DNA from 3 places in the Methylosinus sp. genome. Region 2 is predicted to be linked to each of the others. Evidence: predicted binding sites of a transcription regulator. Region 2 holds the regulator's gene; each other region holds the start of a gene.
The links. The regulator LexA, encoded in region 2, represses DNA repair genes until DNA is damaged. The targets are predictions, from matches to a motif close to TGTTCNNNNTGTGTTCNG.

Region 1 (2,265 bases), on a different contig from region 2:
CGGGCCGGAGAGCCGCGCCTGATATTGCGCGACGCAGCGCTCATTGGGCTGGCGGCGGCAGGCGAAGCCCGGATCGAGCGCATGGCCGCAGCGGCAGGGATTCATCGCCGCGACGAGCTGGAAGCGGGCGGGGTAGACCGCGCGGTGATTGGCGCGCGAGACGGCGACCTCGCCGGTCTCCAGCGGCTGGCGCAGGCCGTCGAGCGCCTGCGCCTGGAATTCCGGCAATTCGTCGAGGAACAGCACGCCATTATGGGCCAGCGAGATCTCGCCCGGGCGCGCATGGGAGCCGCCGCCGACCAGCGCCGGCATGGAGGCCGAATGATGCGGCGCGCGAAAGGGCCGCCGGTCGGTGAGCTCGCCGCCCGCGAGCTCGCCGGCGACGGAATGGATCATCGAGACCTCGAGCAGCTCGCGCGGCGACAGCGGCGGCAAAATCGAGGGGAGGCGCGCCGCCAGCATGGATTTGCCGGAGCCGGGCGGGCCGTTCATCAGGAGATTGTGGCCGCCGGCGGCGGCGATCTCCAGCGCCCGCTTGGCGCTCTCTTGGCCCTTGATGTCGGCGAGATCCGGCAGATCCGCGGCGGCCGCGCGCACGGCGGGCGTGGGCCGGGCGAGAACTTGCGTTCCCTTCAGATGATTGACCAGCTGGAGCAGCGAGCGCGGCGCGATCACCTCCATGTCGCTCGACGCCCAGGCCGCCTCCGGACCGCATTGGCGCGGGCAGACGAGCCCATGGCCGCGCATATTGGCGGCGACCGCGGCGGGCAGCACGCCCGCGACCGACGCGATCGCGCCGTCGAGCCCCAATTCGCCGAGCACCGTATAGCCGTCCAGCGCGTCCGAAGGGATGGCGCCGATCGCCGCCATCACGCCGAGCGCGATCGGAAGATCGTAATGGCTGCCCTCCTTGGGCATGTCGGCCGGCGCGAGATTGACGGTGATGCGCTTGGCCGGCAGCGCGAGGCCGGAGGCGATGAGCGCCGCCCGCACCCGCTCCCGCGATTCGGCGACCGCCTTGTCGCCGAGGCCGACCAGAGTGAACACCACATTGCCGCTGGCGATCTGGACCTGAACGTCGACCGGCTTGGCTTCGATCCCCTCGAAGGCGACCGTCGAGACCCTGACCACCATGCGAAAGCTCCGACCCCGAGCAGAAAGAAAGCGCTCCAACGCGGACGTCGCCATAGTAGATGCGGCGCCCCGCCTCGGCAAGAACAATATGAGAACGAAATTTCGCCGCGCTTCGGCAACGGCCCGCTAACCGGCGGGAGCTAGTCTGCGCCGGGATTTCAGGCCCGATATTTTCGAGATTTGCGAAAGCGGCGCCATGGCCCCGCCGCGCTCTCGTGACAGAAGAGCGCGAAAGCGGGCTTGGTCCGAGAGCGAAAGCGGGCTTCGTCCGAGAGATGGGAAGCGCGAGATGTCTCAGACCAATCGAATGAGGACGGCGCTCGGCGTCGCGGCACTGGCCTTGTCGCTGGGGCTCTGCCCGGCGGGCGCGCGGGCGGCCGAATGCGGGCGCAATGGCGAGGGGTTCGAGAGCTGGCTCGACGGCTTCCGGCGCGAGGCCGCGGCGGCGGGTGTCTCGAAGCCGGCGATCGATTCGGCGCTCGGCGACGTGTTCTACGACCGCTCGGTGATCTCGCATGATCGCGGGCAGAAAGTGTTTCGCCAGACCTTCGAGCAATTCTCGGCGCGCATGGCCAATTCCTTCCGCGTGAGCAAGGGGCGCTCGCTGCTGCAGAAGCATGCGGCGCTGTTCAAGCGCATCGAGCAGAAATATGGCGTGCCGGGGCCGGTGCTCGTCGCGATCTGGGGGCTGGAGACGGATTTCGGCTCCTATCTCGGCAATTTCCCGACGATTCGCGCCTTGGCGACGCTCGCCTATGATTGCCGCCGCGCGGACAAATTCCGCGCCGAGCTGCTCGACGCTCTGCGCATCGTCGAGCGCGGCGATCTCGATCCCGCGCAAATGCGCGGCGCCTGGGCCGGCGAGATCGGCCAGACGCAGTTCATGCCCTCGTCCTATCTGAAATTCGCCGTCGATTTCGACGGCGACGGCAAGCGCGATCTCGTCCACAATACGGCGGATGTGCTCGCCTCCACCGCCAATTTCCTGCACGGCTACGGCTGGAAGCCGGGCGCCGGCTGGGACGAGGGCGAGCCGAATTTCCCGGCGCTGCTCGAATGGAACAAGGCGAAGGTCTATTCCAAGACCATCGCCCTGCTCGCAGACAAGATCAAAGGCGCGGGCGACTGACG
Region 2 (2,265 bases):
GCCGAAGCCCTCCGCCTCCAGCCGCACGCTGTCGGAATCGAGGCGGACAGTGACCGGCGTCTGCTCGCCGCGCAGCAGCGCTCCGGGTTTCAGCACCCACAGCGTGGCGCGCGGACGCTCGCCGCGCCAGGAGAAGCCGACGTCGAGCGTCGCCGGCGAGCCGACGGTGCGCCAATCGAGCGTCGCGTCTATGTCTTGCAGAGTCTCCTCGCCGCCGGAATATTTGAGCCGCGCGACGCCCGACACGATGGAGACGCCGCCGAGCCGCGCGCGATCGGCTTTCTCGGCGGCGGGCGTCGACGGCCGCGCCGCCGCGGCGCGCACCGCGGCGCCGGCGCTGCCCATCGGCTTGCGATCGAGATCGATCTCGATCGAAGGGCGAATCAGCTCGACCTCGGCGATCTCGAGCCGGCCGGCGAGCAAAGGGAGGAGCAGCACATTGCCATGCAGCCGCTCGGCCTCGATGGTGAGCGCCGCGGCGGGGTCGGCGAAGGCGATGCTGTCGATGGTGATGTGCGGGCGCGGCAGCAGCGAGAAGGTCGAGCGCCCCTTGGCGGCGATATAGAGGCCGGAGGAGGCGTTGAGCTGGCCGGAAATCTCCTCGAGCAGCGCGTTGGTGGAGAAGGTCCAGGGCGCGAGCGCGGCGCCGAGCGCCACCGCAGCGACGGCGCCGAGCGCCGCCAGCCAGCGGCGCGAGAGGCGTGCAAAAAGTGAGCGGCGGCCGACGGCCAGGGGCTTCGATCCTTCGATTTCGCGCATTGGGCCGGTCGAGTGCGACATTCCATCGTCCATGCAGAAAGAGGCTTGCGTCCATGTGCAGAAAGAGGCGGGGCGGCCGGGTGAGCCGCTCGCGACGCAGCGCGCGCTTCCTCTTGAAGCGCGATACGCTCGAGACACGCCTTAGTCGCTTATCCGCCACGCGAAAAGGCCCGCGCGCGAGGCGCGCGACGGGCGGAACATGGCCGCAAAGGGCGGCGAGATCGTGGCGGCGCGCCCGATCTCAGTATTTGCGCAGAAGGCTGACCAGCCGACCCTGGATGCGCACGCGATCGGGCCCGAAAATGCGCGTCTCATAGGCCGGATTGGCGGCCTCGAGCGCTATTGAAGCGCCGCGCTTGCGCAGTCGCTTCAGCGTCGCCTCCTCCTCGTCGATGAGGGCGACGATGATATCGCCGGTGTCGGCTGTGTCCTGCTTGCGCACCACGATGACGTCGCCGTCGAGAATGCCGGCCTCGATCATCGAATCGCCGCGCACCTCGAGCGCGAAATGCTCGCCGCCGCCGAGCATGTCCGGCGGCAGATTGATCGTATGGCTGCGGCTCTGCAGCGCGGAAATGGGCGTGCCGGCGGCGATGCGGCCCATGACCGGAATCGCCACCTGCTGATCGGACTCCGGCTCCCCGGCCGGGACGGAGCGCATGCGGCCGAGCGCGCCCTCTATGACGGAGGGCGAGAATTTACCGCCGCGCGCGGCGACGCGAGGCGTCGCCGATTCGGGCAGGCGCAGCACCTCGAGCGCGCGGGCGCGATTGGGCAGGCGGCGAATGAAGCCGCGCTCCTCGAGCGCGAGAATGAGCCGATGGATGCCGGATTTGGAGCGCAGATCGAGCGCGTCCTTCATCTCGTCGAAGGAGGGCGGCACGCCGGTCTCCTTCAGGCGCTCATGGATGAAGCGCAGCAAATCGCTCTGTTTCTTGGTCAGCATAGGAATCCCCCGGCGCCGCTCCGCCTGCGGCGCGCTTCCACCCGGCGCGAGCATGATGGCGCGCGTTCATAAACAAATCATGAACAGGAGGATAGGCGTTCTCGGTGCGTTCTGCAACCCACTTGAACCGGCAGCAGGCTAAAGTTAGCTTGCTTGTCAAAGAAGCCGATTCTTGCAACCGAATTTTAGGATGGCAGCAGGTGAAATTCGTTCTTACATTCGATGGCGAACTCCCTTCTACAGGCAACGGCGGCTCTAATAAGGCACGGAAAAAATGGGAAATTCGCAATCATTTCCATCCTCAACTGGAACAGCTTTGGCAAGTTCACCCTGCCCTGCTACGGGTTGATCGACATCGCTACTTTAACAAAGCCATCCCAAGCCTGCTAATCATCGAGGGACACCACGAATACGAAGACAATTGGAAAGCTGTTAGCCATGGCCATCTAGATGAGGTAGATTTGTTAGTACCGTTCTCCGTTGGAGGAAGGACATTTGTTCCACTTGTAAGGAAGTCACTCGCATTAACATGTAGCCTAAAAATAAAATTTTTGCGCCAG
Region 3 (2,265 bases), on a different contig from region 2:
CCTATGACCGTTTCAAGCGCCTGTTCGACGCCGCGGCGCAGGCGGCCAAGAAGCAATATTTCCTCATCCCCTATTTCATCGCCGCCCATCCGGGCACCAGCGACGAAGATATGATGAATCTGGCGCTATGGCTGAAGAAGAACGGCTATCGGGCCGATCAGGTGCAGACCTATCTGCCCTCGCCCATGGCGCTGTCGACGGCCATGTATCACTCGGGCTTCAATCCGCTGAAGCCGGTGCGACGCGGCGCGTCGGAGCCGGTCGAGGCGGTGAAGGGCCTGCGCCAGCGCCGCCTGCACAAGGCCTTTCTGCGCTATCACGACGCCGAGAACTGGCCCATTCTGCGCGAGGCGCTGAAGGCGATGGGCCGCGCCGATCTCATCGGCCCCGGCAAGCATCATCTGGTGCCGGGCTGGCAGCCGGCGGGGACCGGCAAGGCCGGCGAAGGCCGCCGCACGGGCCAGACCGGCGCACGGCCGCAATCACGGGAATTCCGAACGAACGGACTGCGCTCGCGGAGCTCGTAGAAATTTCGAGAGCCGGGCGCGCCCCTCCCCCGCTGCGGGAGAGGGAGCAGGCTCCGCCCGTCATCGCAACGTCGCGACGCGACGCCGCCCCGCCCCTAGAACGGAATGTCGTCGTCCAGCTGTTCCGCCAGGCGTCCGCTGCTGGCCGGCGCGGGCGAGCGCTCGGCCGGCGCGCGCTCCATCGGCGAGGAGCGGCCGAAGCTGGAGCCGCCGCCGCTCGACTGATAGGAGCCGCCGCCGCCCTCGTAATCGCCCTCGCCGCGGCCGCCGCCCTTGCTGTCGAGCAGCGTCAGCTCGCCGCGAAAGCGCTGCAGCACGACGTCGGTCGCGCGGCGCTGGACGCCGTCCTTGTCCTGATATTCGCGCGTCTGCAGCTGGCCCTCGAGATAGATTTTGGAGCCCTTGCGGCAATATTGCTCGGCGATCTTCCCGAGATTCTCGTTGAAGATCGACACATTGTGCCACTCCGTGCGGTCCTTGCGCTCGCCGCTGTTGCGATCGCGCCAGGATTCCGTCGTCGCCACCGAGAAGGAGACGACGCGGTCGCCCGAAGGCAGCGTGCGCACTTCCGGATCGCGGCCCAGATTGCCCACCAGGATGACCTTGTTGACGCTGCCCGCCATGACCCTCTCTCCGCCTTATGAATGCACGAGGCACCTTAGTCCGAAACGCGCGAGCGCGAAGACGTTCCGCCGCCTTGTCCACAATTCGCGCGATGTTCTTTTTTTGTTCTAGCACCCCCCGCAGCGGAGCGCAACGTCCCGCCTCATTTCGTCGCGACGGCGGTCTCTATGTCGCTGGGGTCGATGCGTCGGGAGAGTCCGGCGGCGAGCTTGTCATGGTCGAGCTCGCCCTCCCACCAGGCGACGACGATGGTCGCCACGCCATTGCCGCAAATATTGGTGAGCGCGCGGCATTCGCTCATGAATTTGTCGACGCCGATGACGATCGCCATGCCCGGCGCGAGACGCGGGTCGATCGACGAGAGCGTCGCGCCCAGAGTGATGAAGCCGGCGCCGGTCACGCCCGAGGCGCCTTTGGAGGTCAGCATCGCCACGGTGAGAATGACGAATTGCTGTCCCGCCGAAAGCTCGACGCCGAGCGCCTGCGCGATGAACAGGCTCGTCAATGTCATATAGATATTGGTGCCGTCGAGATTGAAGGAATAGCCCGTCGGCACGACGAGACCGACGACCGATTTCGAGCAGCCTAAGCGCTCGAGCTTCTCCATCAGCTGCGGCAGCGCGCTCTCCGACGACGACGTGCCGAGCACGATCAGCAATTCGTCGCGAATATAGCCGAGGAAGCGAAAAATGCTGAAGCCGACGATGCGCGCGACGATCCCCAGCGCAATGACGATGAACAAAATAGCGGTGAGATAGAAGGAGCCCACGAGCCAGGCGAGGCTCACCAGCGACTGCGAGCCATATTTGCCGACCGTGTAGCCCATGGCGCCGAAAGCGCCGAGCGGCGCCGCCTTCATCACGATCGCGATGACGCCGAACATGGCGTGGCCGGCCTCGTCGATGAAGCCGCCCAGCGCCCTGCCCCGCTCGCCCAGCGCCATCAGAGCGAAGCCGAACAGGATGGAGAACAGCAGCACCTGCAGAATATCGCCTCTGGCGAAGGCGCCGATGACGCTGTCCGGAATGACGCCGAGCACGAAATCGACCGGGCTGCGCTGCGCGGCCGGCTCGAGATATTTGGCGACGGCGGCGGCGTCCGCGGCTTTGCCAGA

Region 1: a site for LexA is predicted at 1,214-1,231, ahead of VIF40_RS11295 (YifB family Mg chelatase-like AAA ATPase). Genes of this name have one in related genera too.
Region 3: a site for LexA is predicted at 1,244-1,261, ahead of ssb (single-stranded DNA-binding protein). Genes of this name have one in related genera too.

The regions. Positions count from the first base shown of each region.
Region 1 is NZ_DATBQF010000040.1:36,295-38,559, reverse strand. Features, by position in the region: gene VIF40_RS11295 (YifB family Mg chelatase-like AAA ATPase) at 1-1,134, opposite strand, end outside; gene VIF40_RS11290 (lytic murein transglycosylase) at 1,424-2,263, shown strand.
Region 2 is NZ_DATBQF010000011.1:116,542-118,806, forward strand. Features, by position in the region: gene VIF40_RS03070 (AsmA family protein) at 1-759, opposite strand, end outside; gene lexA (transcriptional repressor LexA) at 1,001-1,705, opposite strand; gene VIF40_RS03080 (hypothetical protein) at 1,810-2,265, shown strand, end outside.
Region 3 is NZ_DATBQF010000008.1:158,141-160,405, reverse strand. Features, by position in the region: gene VIF40_RS02180 (YgiQ family radical SAM protein) at 1-527, shown strand, start outside; gene ssb (single-stranded DNA-binding protein) at 623-1,150, opposite strand; gene dctA (C4-dicarboxylate transporter DctA) at 1,294-2,265, opposite strand, start outside.